DNA from 2 places in the Ureibacillus endophyticus genome. Region 2 is predicted to be linked to the other one. Evidence: riboswitches for the same ligand, from Rfam matches in the RefSeq annotation. Region 2 holds a riboswitch; the other holds the start of a gene.

Region 1 (10,758 bases), 1.0 Mb from region 2:
ATATGTGTTGCAAGAGGTGCAAAAACAAGTAACGTTAATAAAACGAACACCCCATGAATAACACCAGACATTGGTGAAGTAGCACCGGATTTAATGTTTGTTGCTGTTCGAGCAATTGCTCCAGTAGCAGGTATACCTCCAAAGAATGGTGTCACGATATTTGCAATCCCTTGCCCGATTAACTCTCGATTACTATTATGTTTACTGTTTGTCATACCATCTGCTACAACTGCAGATAATAACGATTCAATACCACCAAGCATGGCAATAACAAATGCAGGTCCAATCAACATTTGTATTCTATCTAAAGTAATTTCCGGAATTCCAAAGGACGGTAATGAATTTGGAATTGCTCCATAAGTAGAACCAATTGTCGCAACTTGACCACTGAAAAATAGTGCAGTTACAACAGAAGAAACAATAATTCCTACTAATGCTCCCGGAACTTTTGGTAATACTTTTGGTGTTAATAACATAATAACGAAACAAATCGCAGCAACTAAAATACTATAAATACTCATAGTATTTAAGTGACTAGTAATCTCTTTCATATTATCGATAAAACGTTCGTGTTGCTCAATCCCTTTTAGACCTAAGAAATTAGAAATTTGACCGGTAAATATGATGACAGCAATACCAGCTGTAAATCCGATTGTTACTGGTCTAGGTATATATTTAATTAATACCCCTAGTTTGAAGACTCCCATCAATACGAGCATGACGCCAGCCATCAATCCTGCGATTAATAAATTCTCGTATCCATAAGAAATAACGATTCCTAATAGAATTGGAACAAAGGCACCAGTAGGACCCCCAATTTGATATTTTGACCCACCTAATAGTGAAATTAAAATCCCCGCGATGACTGCGGTATAAATTCCGTACTCGGGCTTTACACCTGAAGCAATTGCAAAGGACATTGCTAATGGAATTGCGACAATCCCTACAATTGTTCCAGATAATAAATCCTTCTTAAAATGATCAAATGAATACCCCTCAAATCTCCCTGTCCAAAACTTACTCATGTTATCCCTTCTTTTAATAGAATTTCACACAAAATTTCTCTTTCAGGCAAAAAATATCTCGGAAGTGAATATAGGTTAAATTATTCATATTCTAACATATTTTTGGAAAATAGAAAGAAAAAATTAGTAGCAAGTATGCTACTAACTTTTATTATCATTAAGTAATAATTGTCCTCATAATACCATCGAAAGATATTATTGACCAGTTATTTTTTAATGATATCTTTTATTAATGTTGGGGCTTCGACAGGTTCATTTGAAATAATAATATGTTTATACAATTTCTCAATTACTTCTGGAATATCTTCTTTGTTCGAATGGATTGTAACAAGAGATTCCCCATCCTTGACAGAATCCCCTACTTTTTTATGAAGTACTAATCCAACTGCTAAATCGATTGTTGACTCTTTAGTAGCGCGACCTGCACCGAGTAACATCGCTGCTACACCAACATCATCTGCTTCAATTTTTTCAACGTATCCTGATTGTTTAGCCGGAAGTTCAATTTGGAATTTCGCTTGAGGTAAAAGAGATGGATCATCAACAACCGATGCATCTCCACCTTGAGCAGTAATAAACTTCTTAAATACGTCTAAAGCTTTTCCGTTCTGAACTACTTCTTCAAGTAGTACTCTAGCTTCTTCTAATGATTTGGCTTTATTACCGAGTACAATCATTTGCGATCCAAGTGTATAGCATAATTCCATTAAATCTTTCGGACCGTTACCTTTTAATGTATCAATCGCTTCTTTTACTTCAAGGGCATTCCCAATAGCAAAGCCAAGGGGTTGACTCATATCAGAAATAATGGCCATTGTTTTTCTACCTACATTATTCCCAATTTGTACCATTGCTTGGGCTAAAGCTTTTGCATCTTCGTAAGTTTTCATGAATGCACCGTCGCCTGTTTTCACGTCTAAAACAATGGCATCTGCACCTGCAGCAATTTTCTTCGACATAATTGAACTCGCAATTAAAGGAATGCTTGGTACTGTACCGGTTACATCACGTAAAGCATACAATTTTTTGTCAGCTGGTGTTAAATTTCCACTTTGCCCTATTACCGCCGTTCCAATTTCATTTACCTGTTTCATAAATTGTTCATTGGAAAGTTCAACATGAAACCCTTTAATAGACTCTAATTTATCGATGGTTCCACCTGTATGCCCTAATCCACGTCCGCTCATTTTGGCTACAGGAACGCCCACTGCTGCAACCATTGCTGCAAGGGAAAGAGTTGTTGTATCCCCTACTCCGCCAGTGGAATGTTTATCCACTTTAATTCCTTCAATTCCAGATAAATCGATTTGGTCGCCTGATTCAACCATCGCCATTGTTAAATCAGCTCTCTCACGCTCATTCATATCTTGGAAATAAATTGCCATCATTAAACTACTTACTTGATAGTCAGGAATCGAACCATCTGTATAACCATCAACAAAGAAACGAATTTCTTCAGTAGTTAGCTCTTCCCCATTACGCTTTTTTTCAATAATATCAACCATTCTCACGGCTTTAACCCCCTACTTCAAATTCGATAAAAAACTTGTGCCAAATTGTGGTGCAGCTACATTAAAGTTTTCTGCAATCGTCGCAGCAATATCAGCAAATGTTTTACGTAAAGGTAATTCTGTGCCTTGTTCAAATCTTGGTGAATAAACAATTAACGGAACAAATTCACGTGTATGGTCTGTACCTGGGAATGTTGGGTCGTTTCCATGGTCAGCTGTAATAATTAATAAATCATCCTCATTTAATGCCGTTAACACTTCTGGTAAACGGCGGTCAAATTCCTCTAAAGCTTCTCCGTATCCCATTGGATCACGACGATGGCCAAAGTTCGCATCAAAATCAACTAAATTTAAGAAGCTGATTCCGTGGAAATCTTGTTTTACCACTTCAGCAAATTTATCCATTCCATCATCATTATTTTTTGTTCGGATTGCATCTGTTATGCCTTCACCGTTGAAAATATCAGAAATTTTACCAATAGCAATTACGTCAAGTCCTGCATCCTTTAATTCATTCATCGTTGTTCGTCCAAATGGTTTTAAGGCATAGTCGTGACGATTGGATGTTCGTGTAAAGTTACCAGGCGTTCCGATAAATGGACGTGCAATTACACGACCCACTAAAAATTCAGGGTCTAACGTTAGTTCACGAGCAATTTCACATATTTTATATAGTTCATCTAAAGGAACAATTTCTTCGTGGGCTGCAATTTGTAACACTGGATCTGCAGATGTATAGACGATAATAGCACCTGTTTCCATATGTTCTTTACCTAGTTCATCAATAATAGCAGTACCACTTGCAGGTTTATTCCCAATTACTTTTCGACCGATTTTTTCTTCTAACTTTTGGATTAATTCTTGAGGGAATCCTTCAGGGTACACTTTAAACGGTTTGTCGATATTTAGACCCATAATCTCCCAATGCCCCGTCATTGTATCTTTCCCGACAGACGCTTCTTGCATCATGCCGTAAAACGCTTTTGGTTGCTCAGCTTTTGCAATTCCTTTTAATTCACGAATATTCGATAAACCAAGAGATTCCATATTCGGCATTGTTAAACCGTTCATTTTTTCTGCAATATGACCTAATGTGTCTGAACCTTCATCTCCAAAGTTTGCTGCATCAGGCGCTTCTCCAATGCCTACTGAATCCATTACTACTACATGTATTTTTTTAAAGGGTTTCATCATTTCGTCCTCCTCTTACAACGTTTATATTACCTAATTTGGCAAAAGAAATAAAGGTCAGACATCCGACAGACAATATTTTTTATGCATTATCTTAAGCTCTCGGATGAAATTGCTTATACACTTCGGATAATCTCGTCTTACTAATATGTGTATAAATTTGAGTTGTTGAGATGTCTGCATGTCCTAACATTTCTTGCACTGCTCGCAAATCCGCACCATTTTCGATTAAATGCGTGGCAAAGCTATGTCTCAAAGTATGGGGTGTAATTTCTTTTTTGATATTTGCATTTGTTGCATGCTCTTTTAAGAGTTTCCAACAACCTTGTCGAGTTAAACGTTTTCCTCGCTGATTTATAAAAAATGCATCGGTTTTTGGATATTTACCTTGCAATTTATTCCGCGCAATTTGTAGATATTGATCACACGCTCGAATTGCACCTTTTCCAAGAGGCACAATTCTTTCTTTTCCCCCTTTTCCGTAAACGCGAACAAATCCCATCGTTAAATGGACATCCTCTAGGTTTAGTCCAATACATTCACTTATACGCATCCCTGTACCGTATAAAATTTCGAGCATTGCTACATCTCTAATGCCTTGTGGTTTATCACGGTTTGGTGTAGAAATTAAAGCATCAATTTCTTGGATGGATAAAACTTTTGGTAGTTTTTGTTCAATTTGAGGCATTTCTAAGTGTACAGTCGGGTCTTGCTCTGTCACTTTTTCGCGTAATAAAAATTGATGAAATGAGCGGATTGAGGAAATGTGACGAGCTATTGTACGTGCAGAAATTCCCTGATTCCGTAAGTTTTCTAAATGGATTAATATATGTGTTCTTTCTACGTGATTTAAACTTGATAGTCCCTGTTCTTTATTTAAATGATTTATATAATTCTCTAAATCTCGTCGATAGGAAGATAGTGTGTTAGTTGATAATTGTCGTTCAACTTGCAAAAAGTGAAGATAATCGTTTAGTGGATCTGTAAAATTTCTCATTTGGACAGGCCCCATTTCTATTTGCTACTTTTTATTTATTCTACCATGTAATGTCTAAAAACAAAAAAATCCCCTAGCGCAATAGGCACTAGGGGAAGTACTATTTACAGGTGACAATTAGGGCAATCTTTACATTTTGATGTGACACTATCTATTTTACAAAGAAGCTGGTAAATCTCTAAATCTAAGTTTAATAATTGATCCGTAAATTGATTTAGTAATGTTAATTCTGCATCACTTTTCCTTAGAACACTGTTTGTTATTTCCCCAAGCTTCACAATTAATTCTAATCGTTGTTCGTTTGTTTCAAGTAATCGTTTTTTAATGTCATGAATATCTAATTCCTTTTCGTAACTTGCTCTAACCAACCTGAATTCCCCCTTAAATTTAACAAAAATCCCCATCAATATAGTTATTACTGAAAATAAGTAACAATACATTAGTATTAAAGATATTATGGGGAGGTTCTAATTTATGCGTTCTAGCCACAATTGTGGAAAAATCGCCACAGATTCTGATGAATTATAGAATGCAGTTCCCCAGCAATTGATGGAGAAGATAACTTTCCATTTGCTCATCTTGTGAAAAGGAAATAAATAATGATAGGTATGCAGATTTTCAAATTCTATTCGTTGGATGAAGGTACTTGGCATTATGAGCGGGAAAAACGATATGTCTTTCAGTTAGTTGATGGTGTTCTAAAAATCGCAAACATTGAGGATACAAAAACTGTTTCAAAAACAAAGTTAGATTAAAAGTGAAAAGGTGTACTTAAGTCACTATCTTAGGTACACCTTTTAATTATTTTTCTTCATTTTGTTGGTCATGGCAACGATGACAAATTCCGTGGAATGTTAATCGGTGGTCTTTAATTATAAAGTTCCAACGTTTTTCTACGATAACTTCAACGTCATCTAGTAAGTCTTCTTGAATTTCGTCAACAGCACCACATTCGATACAAACAAGATGGTGGTGGAAATGCTTTGCCCCTTCTTGTCGTAAATCATAACGGGACACGCCATCACCGAAGTTAATTTTGTCAACAATCTTTAATTCTGTTAATAATTCTAATGTACGGTATACTGTCGCAAGACCGATTTCTGGTGCTTTATCTTTTACAAGTAAGTAAACGTCCTCTGCACTTAAATGGTCTTCTTCATGTTCTAATAGCACTGCAACTGTCGCTTCACGCTGCGGCGTCAGTTTGTAGCCAGCACTATGTAATTGCTTTTTTATTCGATCAATACGGCTTTCCATAAGACGCCCTCCTAAACTCATCTCATTATACCAAATGAGTGAAAGCTATTACAAGAGAGGGATACTTTATTAATAAAAACTTCAAAGCTTTCATGTCATTAGCTTGGAATAATATAAGTAATGACTAAATTTTCACCGATACAAATAATGGATATTGCAATAATTAGTGTAACAAAAAGCCTTTGGGAGAAGAAAAATTTTCGGTTATTGCCAACTTTCTTTGATGCATATACGGAACAAAGAAGGAAAAGTAGAATGCAATAAAGAAATTGAAAAGGAAACCACCATACACTATAAACTAATAGTGATTCTTGTTGAGTTAATAGAAATACAGAACTAAATCCAAAAAAAGTAGCTTTAACTGCTACGACAAAACGTGCTAACACATGAAAATAAGGATGAGTCGTGAAAAATAATACTAGGACTATCCAAGGTATAAGGGGAAAAACTGTATTCCATATGGTGATTTTTTCTAATTCCAAAACTCTCGGATCTATATATTTAATTAACTCCATTGCCTTGTCCAGGGGAAATAACTGAAAACAAACGACACCGCTTACAAAGCTAATTGCTAGAATCACTGCAAATTGGATTACTAGAGTGGAACGATACATAAGCATTCTCCTTTCGTTGTTACCATCTTATGCTCGTCCTCTATCAATATACCCTCCAATTTTCAATCCATTCTATCAAATTTACTTTTTTAAGAGTTTATAAACTAAAAAAACTTGCCTATTGCTTAAGGCAAGTTATGATTTATTTAATTTCATCCAAAGCACTGCAAACGCTGTTTTTGCATCATAAATGCGACCGTCTTTCACCATTTCTTCTGCTTCTTCTACAGATACTTGCATTAGTTCAACAAATTCGTCTTCATCAAGCTCTGCCTTTTCTACAATTTCAAATAATTGCTCCGCTACAAAAAGGTGTATTACTTCATCCGCAAATCCAGGCGATGTTGCAAAGGTTTGAAGATAACTTAATTTGTGACAGCCGTACCCTGTTTCTTCTTCTAGTTCTCTTCGTGCAGTGACTTCAGGTGCTTCTCCTGGTTCAAGTTTCCCCGCAGGAATTTCGATAATCGATCTTTCCAATGCTTTCCTGTATTGTTCGACAAGAATTAATTTTCCTTCATCCGTAATTGCAATAACCGCCACTGCCCCTGGATGATTTACGATTTCTCGTTTAGATTGATTACCATTTGGAAGTAGAACATCATCAACTTTTAATGAGATTACTTTCCCATTAAAGATTTGATTAGAACTTATCGTTTTCTCTTCAAATTTTTTCATTAAGATTCCTCGCTTGTCGTGTTCATTACATTCATTGTACCATTGTAGTTAGAAATTTGTATGGCAGAAAGGCGTGTAATAAATGAAAAAAAGAGCTCTTGGGAATAGCTCTATTGAAATCACCGAATTAAGTTTAGGTTGTATGTCTTTACCAACTACTATTGAAGATGCGAAACCAGTGATCTATTCTGCCATTGATTATGGTATTAATTATTTTGATACGGCAGACCTGTATGATCATGGGATGAACGAAGAAATTGTCGGTGAACTTTTAAAACCACACCGTAATGAAATTGTACTTGCTACAAAGGTTGGAAACAGATGGAATACAGGAGAAAATGGATGGAGTTGGGATCCTTCCCCTTCTCACATTGAAAACGGATTAAAGGAAAGCTTACGTCGATTAAAAACAGATTATATTGATGTTTATCAATTACACGGCGGAACAATTAACGACCCCTGGGATGACATTATTGAAACATTTGAACGACTAAAGGATCAAGGGTATATTCGCGAATATGGTATATCTTCTATACGTCCAAATGTGTTTACATCATTTTTGAAGAACAGTAATGCCATTTCAAATATGATGCAATATAACATATTAGATCGCCGCGCTGAGGAATGGTTTGAACAAATTGCTTCTGCAGGTACCTCAGTCGTGACAAGAGGTTCCATTGCGAAAGGCATTCTTACAAGTGATTGGAAAAATAGAATACAAAATTATATGAGTTATTCTAGTGAAGAACTACAACAAGTTATCCAATCTTTAGAATCTCATTACGAAGATATACATGCTCTTGCATTTGCGTTTAATTTGAAACATCCTGTAGTTGCATCAACAGTAATAGGAGCCCGCAATAAAGAACAACTTGAACAAAATATCAAGGCATACGAAAAAGCACAAGGTATAACAGACTTATCCTACATTGATCAAATTACAAAGAAAGATGTTTATACCGATCACAGATGAAAAAGTATATTTTCCTCATCATTTCAGTCCTAATCGTATTATTTATGGTTTCCAGTATGTCTTATGAACAGCAAACGATTGTACCATCTTTGCAAGTTTTGTTGAAGGACGAGCCATTCTATGATTTTCTAAGTAAATTCGAATTTTATTATTGGGGTAGAACGATTTCAGTTGAAACTCGTGGCTATTATTACTTTATTGAATTTTTAGTAAGAAAAGGACTACATTTTGTCGGTTATGGATTTGTCGGATTATTGTTCTATTTATTCTATCGCAAGTTCAAGTTAAAACTCGCGATTATTTATGCAATTGCTTCAACATTTTTAGTTGCTTCCCTAGACGAATTTCGCCAAACTTTTGTCGCAGGAAGAACTGGAATTTTTCAAGATGTATTATTAGATACAGCAGGTGCCATTACTTTCTTATTTCTATTTAAAGTCATTTATTCAATTAGATATTTGTTTAAAACTAGTGAAGAAAAATAATTTGCTCCCCCTCTGATGGGGAGTTTTTTGTATTTTTCAAAACTTTTTTATCCTCATTCTAGCTATATCACACAGCAATTTTCTACATAAATATATTAAAATTCATATGTCCATGTCGTATTTCTAGTTATATAGCATTGAAATAAACAAAATAGATTGATATTATTGAACACAACATTTGGAAGTAAATTAAATAACCGCGATGAACGCTATGGGGTAACTATAGCCGGAGCAATTTCTGGAGAGAACGCATTTGCGTCGCCGAAGGGTTCACAATCTCAGGCAAAAGGACAGAAAAGTAACAAGTATAAGAAGTAATACTATTTTGTTTTACTATTTTTATATATTTTATTTGTTATTTTTTATGTCTAATGAGATGGGATATCCTATCTCATTTTTTTATTTTCTATGGAATATGGTAATAAAAAGGAGGCATTCTTGTGGCACAGCAAGAATTAAAACGTGACTTAAAAAATCGTCATGTCCAATTAATCGCAATAGGTGGGACAATTGGGACAGGCTTATTTTTAGGTTCTGGGGCAGCCATTGAAAAAGCTGGTCCTTCAATTATTTTCGTTTATTTAATTATTGGTATTGCATTATTTTTTGTCATGAGAGCATTAGGAGAACTATTATTATCGAACACTCGCTATCAATCGTTTAATGATTTTGCCGTTGATTATATCGGTCCTTGGGCAGGATATGTTACAGGATGGACTTATTGGTTTTGCTGGATTATGACAGCAATGGCCGATATTATTGCTGTCGGAATGTACGTACAATATTGGTTTGACATTCCGCAATGGATTCCAGCCCTTGTATGTTTAGTTATTCTACTATTTTTCAATCTACTGACTGTAAAATTATTTGGTGAATTAGAATTTTGGTTTGCAATCATTAAAGTAATAACAATTGTTGCTTTAATTGTTGTGGGAATTGTCATGTTAGTTATTGGCTTTGAAACAAACACCGGTACTGTTTCAGTAAGTAATCTTTGGTCACACGGTGGTCTCTTCCCGAATGGCATTACTGGATTTTTATTCGCCTTCCAAATGGTTGTATTTTCCTTTGTAGGAGTTGAAATTGTTGGTGTGTCCGCAGCTGAAACTTCTGATCCAAAGAAGAACATCCCATCTGCCATTAACAAAATTCCAATGCGTATTTTGTTATTTTACATTGGAGCCATCTTTGTCATTTTATGTATAAATCCTTGGACAAGTCTAAGTGCAGAAAACAGTCCTTTTGTACAAGTATTTAGTTTAGTCGGAATTCCAGTAGCAGCTGGGATTATCAATTTCGTTGTTCTCACTTCTGCAGCTTCTGCATGTAATAGCGGACTATTTTCAACGAGTAGAATTATGTTCAACTTAAGTAAAAATAACCAAGGTGCAAAATCTTTAGGTAAATTAAATGGAAACTCTGTACCAAGCAACGCTCTTCTAGTTTCAACGGTTGTTGTATCAATTGGTGGATTATTAAGTTATGTGATTCCAGATTCTGCATTCAGTGTTGTAACAACAATTAGTGCCATTTGTTTTATTTGGGTATGGGCTATTATTTTAATATCACATATACGTTATACAAGAAAACGACCTGATTTACATAAAAAATCAACGTTTAAAGCTCCATTAACACCATTTATCAATTATGTTGTATTGCTATTATTTTTAGCAATTTTAGTTATTATGTTTATTTCTGAGGATACGAGATCTGCATTATTACTTACACCAGTTTGGTTTATACTATTGTTGTTTACTTATGGAATGAGAAAAAGCGCTAAGTAATCTTGATTACTTAGCGCTTTTTTCTTTTGACGGGATTATTTTTGATTTTGGCGGAATTTTCCCGTAGTTTGGCGGGATAATTCACTATTTTGGCAGAATTATCGTTCAATTTGACGGGAATATTTGCAAACAATTAAAATTTCGAACCTTTGTCTCCGTACTTTTCTAATAACTCTTCAAAGCTCATATTTTTCTCACGTTGTTTTCGTTCAAATGCTAGTTTTGCTTGACGCTCTTCTTCTT
Region 2 (10,758 bases):
CGTGAATCCAGCGAAGAAAATTGTTAAATAAGCTCCGAAAATGTACATGTACATGCGCTCTGTTAGGTTTAAAAAGCCTAATAATAAGAATAATACCGTATTACCAACGAATAATAGCGAAACCTCGTACATATCACCTAAATAGAACATTACGGCAAATATACCTGTCCAGAAAGCTAACACTTTATACATATTACTCATGAAGAATCCCTCCTTTTGCCATACGACACAATAATCTCATTTCTTATTATAAATGATTAGAAAGCTTAATGTAAACCGCTACTTCTATTTAGTTTGTGACAAACAGATGGATTATTATATTTTTACCGTATCAGGAACATTTATTGAATACTGGCAAAAATCACAATCGCTAACCATATTTTTAAATTGGACAAATTCGTTTTGTGAGAATAAAGCATCTACTTGTCCTCTTAAATAGGATTCATGTAGTTTACATACAATATTATTATTTGTAGATAATTGATTATTAAACGGACAATTATAAACTGAGAATTTTATTATTTTTCCAGTACTTGTTTCTACTATTTCTGGCACATAACCAATCATAGCTGCAGCTTGAGTTAGTATATTTACCTTTTCATCGAAACCGATAATTTGTTTTATTTTTTGTTCCGTTTGAAGTTTTTTACTAATATACTCAAATCCATCTTGATAACTAATTTCTTGGGCTGTTTCTAAAGCACTTGGACCCAATTTATCGATTAATTGAAGAGACCATTTTAATAATTGGCTTTCATCCCGTTTTGGGAAGCTTAAGACGATACCTTCCTCATTTGCCTTATAAACTCTTCCTGGACGTCCACCTTTGCCTGATTTAACAAAATCTGCTGTAATAACATTTATTTCAGATAACTTTGTTAAATGGAGTCGAGCAACGTTTGGATGAATTTTAAATTGGTCTGCGATATCCTGAACTGTAAACGGCTTTTTCTCTTGTAGCATGTATTCATATATTTGATATCGAGTTTCGTCTGCTAAAGTGCTCGTTACTTTTAAAGGATGAATCATCAAATCACCTCTCTACGAAATTTTTTATTTATATTACAATTTTATCTTTTATATAGTGGAAATGATAGAGGGAATGAAATTATTTTTCAATACTTGTAAATTTTTCAAAATATTCTTTTACCTTATTTAATTAATAGAATGGATTAAATTTAAATGAAAAATTACATTTGGTAGTTGAAAATACTATCAAATTTTTTTGTTGAGAAAATCCCTTTTCTATTATTTTTAGCCATTATATACTGTCTTTAACAATTTGCGGTCGATAAAAATTCTACTTTGAAGAGGTGTTAACGATGGACATTGAATCGGTAGTAGAAAACAAAAGTATTCAGTTATTGGTAAGAGCAATCCATTTTGGAGCTTCTGATTTACATATATTACCCACAACTGAATATTACAAAATCCATTTTAGAAAATACGGAAAGCTATTTCCGGCAGGGAATATACCGTTTGAGCTTGGGGATCGAATGATATCATTTTTTAAATTTTTATCATCACTCGATATTAGTGAAAAGCGAAAACCCCAAAGTGGATCTTTCCAAAAAAATATAGAAGAAAATATTTATTCGTTCCGAGTATCGACATTACCCTCTGTTTATCGTAAAGAAAGTCTTGTTATACGTCTTTTGCTTCAAAACTCTCGTCATCCTATTACTTCACTTTGTTTATTTCCAAATGCTGCTGATAAACTCATTCAACTTGTTTCAAATAGACAAGGACTCCTTCTGTTTTGCGGGGCTACTGGATCTGGAAAAACTACATCACTTTACTCGCTAATTAATTATTGTAGTGAAACACTTGCTAGACAGGTTATTTCTTTAGAAGATCCTGTTGAAAGTAATCAAACTCAATTATTACAAATTCAAGTAAATGAGAGAGCTGGGGTAACATATGCTTCTGGTTTAAAAGCAATTCTTCGTCATTCCCCTGATGTCATTATGATTGGTGAAATACGCGATAAAGAAACTGCAAAGGTTGCAATTGAAGCCGCACTTACAGGTCATCTTGTGTTATCAACTGTTCATTCTAAAGATACGGTGAATTGTTTATATCGTCTGATGGATTTAGATATTTCCCTTGAAGAAATGAGACAAGCGATAATTGGAATCGTTGCGCAATGTTTAGTTCAGGTTGATACCGATGAAAGAAAAGCAATTTACGAGATATTAAGTGAGTTTAACTTAGTTGAGGCAATATATTCAACCATGCGCGGGGACGAATATCGTCTACCGAAAAATGAAACTATAAGCTATCAACTCTCTAAGTTAGAGGTGAATCAAAATCATGTTCCTACAACAATATCTTGATATCAAAGATAGATATATGTCTATGAAAAACAAAGGGAAAATAAAACAAATTCCTACGTTTTTATTAAGATTAAGTACTCTTTTAGAGGAAGGTTACACATTTTCGGATTCTATTACAATGCTACTCCCATTTCATACAGAGAAAATTGATTACTGGAATACTACTATTCATGAAAGACTACGAAGTGGGGAAGACGTAGCTAGTATTTTAAGATGTTTTTCAATTCCCCAATACTATTTAATTGCAATAAAAATTGCAGAAGAAAATGGGGATATGGCGAGGGCACTAAAGAATATCGCTATTCAAATGGAATTCAATGAGAAAATGCAAAAGAAGTTAATAAAACTTTTAAGTTATCCCTTATTATTATTCGTCGTTTTAACGTGTGTTTTTATTTCATTTAGGACGTACTTTCTACCGAATATTCAGGGGATTATTCACTCAAGAACAGATGAACAAACATCAAATATTGGGTTATCAAATATATTACTTCGTTTACCTGATGTTTTATTTTTATCTATACTTTTAATAACTTTTGGGTTGTTTATATGTTCATTGTATTTTAAAAGACAAACTGTTCAACAAAGATTAATACTGTTTTTAAAAATCCCAGTTGTAAACTATTTTTATAAATTACTTCTGACTAGAGAATTATGTAGAGGTTTAGGAAGTCTATTGGTCAGCGGTTTTTCTTTACAACAAGCATTAAATATATTACAACAGCAACAATTTAATAAGTTATTAGCTTACGTTTCATCGGAAATTGAGAAACATATTATTTATGGTGATTCTCTCTCTCACTGTGTTTCCGTTATTGCTTGGTTTTTTCCGAAATTCGAGGAGTTTATTAAACACGGAGAAAAAAACGGACATCTTGGAAGAGAATTGCTTATTTATTGTGATTTACTAGATGAGAAACTTCAAAATATTATTAAAACAGGTATAGCTGTTGTACAGCCATTGTTATTTATCATCATTGCAATCTGTATTATCGCAGCATATTTAAGTGTGTTACTACCAATGTATGAAATCATTGAAATACTTTAATTGAGGTGACAATTCATGATGAAAAATTCAAAAGGTTTTACCCTCATCGAAATGTTAATAGTATTGCTGATTATTTCTGTACTAATTTTAGTAACCATACCAAATGTTACAAAACATTTTGCAACCATCGATGAAAAGGGTTGTGATGCCTATGTCAACATGGTACAAGGCCAAGTTGAAGCTTACAAAATTGACCATAAAACATTTCCCACAACCATAGAACAACTTGTAGATGAAAAATATTTAAAAGAAAACGAAACGACATGTCCTAATGGTGATCCTGTAAATATTCAAGAGGATGGTAGTGTAGTAGTTAATAGTGCTTCAAATGTTAGTGATGGCTCGTGAAAAGGATAACATTGGATAGCAGAGGATATACGCTATTAGAAATGTTACTAGTTTTATTTATTTTAACGATTATTAGTTCAATCGTACTGCAATTCTCAAATAAATTTGCAGAAAAGCAAAAAGTAGAGAGTTTTATTCAACAAGTACAATTTGATATCCAAACGATACAAGCACTTACCATAGAACAAGGCAGGGTAATTACAATCGAATTTAATGATAAACAATCGTATTATGCATATTACGATAGAAGTGGACAGCGTATTATAGATAGACCTTATCCAGCAAATATCGAATTTTCTCCCTTTAGTACCGTAAAATTGATTCGGATTTTCAATGGAGAGATAAATGACTTTGGAAAATTAAAGTTTATAACGCCTTTAGGAGAAAAACAAATCATTATAAATATTCATAAAGGGCGGATGAAGCTTGCTGAACTGTAAGGGGATAACACTTGTCGAAAGTCTTCTGACAATCGTTATTATTTTAATAATCACAGGTACACTAATACCGCTTTCTTATCAGATGTATAGCACCCTAATTAATAAAAAAATGGAATTACATGCATCTATCACTGCATACGAAGCAGCTAAGAAGATATTAAATGAAGGAAGTAATAGTGGAGTAATGAATATAGAAAGTAATGTTTATCGATGGAATTATGAAGATTCTAAAATATGCGTGCATTTTACCAATTTACATGGAGAAAGGACGAAATGTATCAACGAAATTGGAGAAATCGATTAAATTCTAGTGGGTTTACTTTGATTGAAGCATTATTTAGTTTTATTGTGTTCGCATTGTTTATTCACCTTCTTATTTTCATTTACAGTTGGCTAAATCAGATGAACGATTCAATAACAAATAATGATCATGTTGCATGGGAGTTATTCGTAAATGACTTTGAACAATATTTATCGAACGTTAAGCATATTGAACAGTCAAATACGCGTGCAAAGACTATTCAAATTAGTTATGTTAACTCCAACGAAATAGTTGTAGTTGATCAATATCAGGATATCATTCGAATGCAAAAAAATTATCTAGGTTATATTCCTCTATTAATGGGGATAAAGAATTCTTCTTTTCGTTTAAATGGCAACTATATTACCGTTTATGTTGAATTTCAAAGTGGAGCAGTAAAGGAGCGAGAATTTTTTGTACAAATACGTAATGAATAATAGAGGAGGAAGCTATTTACTTGCAATATCATTACTACTTTTAACGACATTTTTTGCGACATATTTTGTTTTTTCTTACGAATCACAAATAAAAATATATAATTCATTGGAATTCGCCAATGTTCGTGCTACGATAAACCTACTAGAGGAAATTGGTAGTAAGTAGTAACAGTTTGCGTAGTAAAGAAGGTGATATCATGCGGAAAATATATTTGGTTGGCTTCATGGGGTGTGGCAAAAGTGCTATCGGTAGAAGATTAAGCTATTTTTTAAAGATGCCATATTACGACATGGATCACGAAATAGTTCGGCAACAAGGAATGACAATTCCAGAAATATTTGAAAAATATGGGGAGGCTTATTTCAGAAATTTAGAGACAGAATTTTTACGAAATTTTCGGGACGAGGCGTGTATTATCGCAACTGGTGGTGGAGTCGCGATGAAAGAAGAAAACCGTAGACTGATGAGACGAAGTGGTCTAGTGTTTTTTTTAGATGCAACCTTCGAAGATATATATGTACGGATAAAAAATGACAAAAATCGCCCTATTGTACAACGTTCTACAAAAACTGAGTTAGAACAATTATATTATTCCAGAAGAAAATTTTACCGTGAAGCAGGTCATATCCGCGTTTTAACTGGAGGACGTACATTAAGACAAATTGTTGAATATATTGGCTTCCAAGTTAGAAGATTAAAAGGCGAATAATAGATAAAAAAATAATAAAATTGTTCGTTTTTATGACTATTTTAAAAAAAGATTGCCTTTCTATTTAATTTAATGTTAGGATATGGCTAAGAGCAGTATATTGTACATTAAATTATGAATATTGCGCGGATGATTGTACGGGGAGAGAACGTGAAGAGCGTCGCCGAAGGAGCAAGTAGTGTTAACTATGAATCTCTCAGGCAAAAAGACTCGTACAGGACGCATCTCTGGAGAGTGCTATTTTATCAAATACATTTTTTGAATGTGTACTCGTCTAAAAAGTTGCTAAAACTTTTTTGGAATGTACGTAATATCGAGTAGCGTAAAAATAGCCACCAAAGGGGAAAGCCGAATAATCAGACATGATCTATAGTCGATTGTTCTGGTGTAACTTTCAGGTGCAAGGACAGAGGAATCCTAAAAGATTAAAGGGATTCTTCTGTCCTTTTTTAGTTATATTCCTATAATTATTGCAGAAAATCCCGAATCTTAATGTTAATGTATTGTATAAATGAATTTGCTTGTTTTTATGTAATGTAATGAGGAGGAAATCGCATGTCAAACCAGTTAAAAAGAACTCCGCTTTTTGAAGAGTATGCAAAATATGGCGGTAAAACGATTGATTTTGGTGGATGGGAGTTACCTGTACAATTTTCATCTATTAAAGAAGAGCATGATGCTGTAAGAAACCGTGCTGGATTATTTGATGTTTCACATATGGGTGAAATTTTTGTTGAAGGTAAAGATGCTACTACTTACTTACAAAAATTATTATCCAATGATATTTCAAAAATACCGTTTGGTGGAGCTCAGTACAATGCAATGTGCTATGAAAATGGTGGTGTAGTTGACGACCTTCTTGTTTATTACTTGCAAGAAAATAAATATTTATTATGCGTAAATGCAGCAAATATTGAAAAAGATTTTGAATGGATGAAGCGTCACATTGAAGGTGATGTAACAGTAACAAACAAATCCAACGAATATGCTCAAATTGCACTTCAAGGACCACTTGCTGAAGAAGTATTACAACAATTAACAGAAACAAATTTATCTGAAATTAAATCTTTCAAATTTATTAATGATGTTGATGTAGCAGGTCAGAAAGTTTTAGTTTCTCGCACAGGTTACACAGGTGAAGATGGTTTCGAACTATATGGGGAACCAGCTGCCATTGTAAAACTTTGGACAAAAATCTTAGAAGTTGGAAAAGATAAAGGTGTTGTTCCAGCTGGGTTAGGTGCACGAGATACATTACGATTTGAGGCTTGTCTACCACTATATGGTCAAGAGTTATCTCAAGATATTTCACCACTTGAAGCAGGAATTGGTTTCGTTGTGAAACTACAAAAAGAAAGTGACTTTATCGGGAAAGAAGCTCTTATTGCTCAAAAAGAAGCTGGATTAAAACGCAAGATTGTTGGGGTTGAAATGATTGATAAAGGTATTCCTCGACATGGTTATAAAGTATTTAAAGACGGCGTAGAAATTGGAGAGGTAACAACTGGTACTCAATCTCCTTTAACGAAACGCAATATCGGTTTAGCTTTAATTGACTCAAAATTCACAGAATTAGATACAGAGTTAGAAATCGAAATTCGTAATAAAAAGGTAAAAGCTAAAACGGTTGCTACACCTTTTTATAAACGTTCAAAAAAATAGGAAAAGAGGGTAATTCCATGGCACATCGTTATCTTCCAATGACGGAAACAGATCAAAAAGAAATGTTAGAGACAATTGGTGTACAAAGTGTAGATGAACTATTTTCGGATATTCCAGAAAGTGTTCGCTTTAAAGGGTTATATAATATTCCAGAGGCAAAGTCAGAATCTGCTCTTCTTAAAGAGTTAAAGCAATTAGCATCAAAAAATAGTGATACAGAATCTCATGTATCGTTCTTAGGTGCTGGTATCTATAACCATTACAAACCGATTATCGTAGATCATGTAATTTCTCGTTCAGAATTTTATACAGCTTATACACCATATCAACCAGAAATTTCACAAGGTGAGCTACAAGCTATCTTTGAATTCCAAACTATGATTGCAGAGCTTACTGGAATGGATTTAGCGAACTCTTCTATGTACGATGGTGGTACATCTTTAGCAGAAGCAGGTATGCTTGCTGCTGGTCATACACGCCGTAAAAAACTCTTAGTATCTGATGCAATTCACCCAGAATATAGAGACGTTGTTGCTACATATGCATATGGTCAATCAATTGAAGTCGTTACAGTTCCATCAAAAGATGGTGTAACGGATATCGAAGCGTTGAAAGGTCTACTAGACGACCAGACTGCAGCAGTATTAGTTCAATATCCTAACTTCTTCGGTCAAATTGAAGATATTAAGACGATTGGTGAATTAACTCATGATGTGAAAGGATTATTCATCGTTTCGGCAAATCCTCTTGCTCTTGGCGTATTAACACCACCTGGCAAATTAGGCGCAGATATCGTAACTGGGGATGCACAACCGTTTGGTATTCCTGAAAGTTTCGGAGGTCCGTACTGTGGATATTTTGCAACAACTTCAAAATTAATGCGTAAAGTGCCTGGTCGCTTAGTTGGTGAAACAGTTGACCACGAAGGACGCCGTGGATATGTATTAACATTACAAGCTCGTGAGCAACATATTCGTCGTGAGAAAGCTACTTCTAATATTTGTTCAAACCAAGCATTACTTGCACTTGCAGCATCTGTTGCTATGACAGCTCTTGGTAAACAAGGCGTACAAGAAATGGCGAAGCAAAATATTGTAAAAACAAGATTTGCAAAAAATGCCTTTGAAAATGCTGGATTTGTTGTTCCTTTCCAAGGTTCTCACTTTAACGAGATCGTTGTGAGAACAAATAAACCTGTTAGTGAAATTAATAACAAATTACTAGAAAAAGGTATTATCGGTGGTTTCGATTTAGGTCGCGTTTATCCGGAATTAGAAAATCATGCGTTAATTGCTGTGACAGAATTACGTACAAAAGAGGAAATCGAAACATTAGTTGCAGAAATGGGGGCTTACAATGCTTAACGAAAACCAATCTCTTATTTTTGAATTATCGAAAGAGGGACGTGTAGGTTATAGTTTACCTGAAATCGATGTACCTGATTTCGATCTTGCTGAACTTTTACCAGAAGGATATGTTCGTGAAGAAGCTGCCGAACTTCCAGAAGTTTCAGAGCTTGATATTATGCGTCACTATACTGCACTTTCACGCCGTAACCATGGTGTAGATTCAGGTTTCTATCCACTTGGTTCGTGTACAATGAAATATAATCCAAAAATTAATGAAAACGTTGCTAGACTTTCTGGATTTGCTAATATACATCCACTACAAGATGAATCAACTGTACAAGGTGCTATGGAATTACTATATGAGTTACAAACCTCTTTAGTTGAAATTACAGGTATGGATGAAGTAACTTTACAACCAGCAGCGGGTGCTCATGGTGAATGGACAGCATTGATGATGATTCGTGCGTTCCATGAAGCAAATGGTGAAGGACATCGAAACAAAGTAATCGTACCAGACTCTGCTCACGGAACAAACCCTGCTTCTGCAGCTGTAGCTGGTTTTGAAACAATTACAGTTAAGTCAAATGAAGACGGATTAGTAGACTTAGAGGATTTACGTCGTGTAGTTGGAGAAGATACTGCTGCATTAATGTTAACAAACCCAAATACATTAGGTTTATTTGAAGAAAACATTCTTGAAATGGCTGAAATTATTCATAGTGTAGGTGGGAAAGTATACTATGATGGAGCAAACTTAAATGCGGTTATGTCAAAGGCTCGTCCTGGAGACATGGGCTTCGATTGTGTTCACTTAAACTTACACAAAACATTTACTGGTCCTCACGGTGGTGGAGGTCCTGGTTCTGGTCCTGTAGGGGTTAAAGCGGATTTAATTCCATTCTTACCAAAACCAGTATTAGTGAAAAAAGAAGATGGAACATTCCATTTCGATTACGATCGTCCACAATCAATTGGCCGTGTAAAACCTTATTACGGTAACTTTGGAATTAACGTTCGTGCTTATACTTATATTCGCACAATGGGTCCAGAAGGGTTAAAAGCAGTAACAGAATATGCTGTATTAAACGCAAACTACATGATGCGTCGTTTAGAACCTTATTTCGATCTTCCATATAACCGTCATTGTAAACATGAATTTGTGTTATCTGGACGCCGTCAAAAGAAATTAGGGGTTCGTACATTAGATATTGCAAAACGATTACTTGACTTCGGTTATCATCCACCTACAATTTACTTCCCATTAAACGTGGAAGAAGGAATGATGATTGAACCTACAGAAACAGAGTCAAAAGAAACGTTAGATGCATTTTGTGATGTTATGATTCAAATCGCAAAAGAAACAGAAGAAAACCCTGCAATTGTACAAGAAGCACCTCACACAACTGTCGTAAGCAGATTAGATGAAACACGTGCTGCACGTACACCAGTGCTTCGTTATACAAAAGTAGAAGCTTAATATTTTGAAGCGTCTCACTATAGTGAGACGTTTTTTATGGTGTGCGTGGATGGTTGAAATGATTATATTAGTGGAAATCAAAAAATTATTTTAATTTAATAGTGACTATTTATATAGGAAGAAACTATTTTTTTCTAAAAGATAATAGGGAAAAAGTCTAAAAATATATTAAAAATGGGATGCCCCTAAAGAATGGCATCCCAATTATTTTAAGATAGTATTGTAACTGAAATTTTTACAGTTTAGTGAAAAATTAGTTATGCTTTTGTTTTCACTTTACCAGTCCAAGTTTTAAATCCACCTTGAAGTTGGTAAAGCTGATTGTAACCTTTTTTCTTTAGGAATAATGCAGCACGTGCACTTCGACCTGAATTCTGACAATACAAATAAACAGGTAGATCTGGTCTAATTTCTTTGTATCGTTGGCGTAATTGTGTAGATGGAACATTACGTGCACCTAAAATATGTCCAGCATCAAATTCTTTTGTCTCTCGTACATCGATTAATTGCGCCTTGCGATAGCCTTGAATGAATTCTTCTTGAGTTAGATTTGTTACTGCTTTTTTTAATCTTAACATGTTTACTAAGACATACACGATTATTAAACCAAGTATGATAGCGATTGTATAAAGTACTTCCACTACTAAATT

The links. Region 2 has a riboswitch for glycine ahead of gcvT (glycine cleavage system aminomethyltransferase GcvT). Riboswitches for the same ligand answer to the same signal wherever they lie in the genome.
Region 1: another riboswitch for glycine. It lies ahead of NKR20_RS05665 (amino acid permease); the one in region 2 lies ahead of gcvT (glycine cleavage system aminomethyltransferase GcvT).

Annotation. Positions count from the first base shown of each region.
Region 1 is NZ_JAMYWW010000001.1:1,164,441-1,175,198, reverse strand. Features, by position in the region: gene NKR20_RS05720 (SulP family inorganic anion transporter) at 1-1,025, opposite strand, end outside; gene NKR20_RS05715 (pyrimidine-nucleoside phosphorylase) at 1,232-2,536, opposite strand; gene deoB (phosphopentomutase) at 2,549-3,727, opposite strand; gene xerD (site-specific tyrosine recombinase XerD) at 3,822-4,724, opposite strand; gene NKR20_RS05700 (hypothetical protein) at 4,829-5,092, opposite strand; gene NKR20_RS05695 (hypothetical protein) at 5,333-5,479, shown strand; gene fur (ferric iron uptake transcriptional regulator) at 5,526-5,981, opposite strand; gene NKR20_RS05685 (hypothetical protein) at 6,080-6,595, opposite strand; gene NKR20_RS05680 (NUDIX domain-containing protein) at 6,731-7,273, opposite strand; gene NKR20_RS05675 (aldo/keto reductase) at 7,356-8,246, shown strand; gene NKR20_RS05670 (VanZ family protein) at 8,243-8,731, shown strand; glycine riboswitch at 8,960-9,035, shown strand; gene NKR20_RS05665 (amino acid permease) at 9,172-10,515, shown strand; gene NKR20_RS05660 (YqkE family protein) at 10,649-10,758, opposite strand, start outside.
Region 2 is NZ_JAMYWW010000001.1:2,189,208-2,199,965, reverse strand. Features, by position in the region: gene NKR20_RS10810 (DUF2626 family protein) at 1-201, opposite strand, end outside; gene NKR20_RS10805 (helix-turn-helix transcriptional regulator) at 316-1,029, opposite strand; gene comGA (competence type IV pilus ATPase ComGA) at 1,323-2,336, shown strand; gene comGB (competence type IV pilus assembly protein ComGB) at 2,314-3,384, shown strand; gene comGC (competence type IV pilus major pilin ComGC) at 3,403-3,732, shown strand; gene NKR20_RS10785 (type II secretion system protein) at 3,744-4,172, shown strand; gene NKR20_RS10780 (hypothetical protein) at 4,159-4,476, shown strand; gene comGF (competence type IV pilus minor pilin ComGF) at 4,446-4,910, shown strand; gene NKR20_RS10770 (hypothetical protein) at 4,903-5,076, shown strand; gene NKR20_RS10765 (shikimate kinase) at 5,108-5,620, shown strand; glycine riboswitch at 5,750-5,842, shown strand; gene gcvT (glycine cleavage system aminomethyltransferase GcvT) at 6,176-7,282, shown strand; gene gcvPA (aminomethyl-transferring glycine dehydrogenase subunit GcvPA) at 7,300-8,646, shown strand; gene gcvPB (aminomethyl-transferring glycine dehydrogenase subunit GcvPB) at 8,639-10,108, shown strand; gene NKR20_RS10745 (rhodanese-like domain-containing protein) at 10,366-10,749, opposite strand.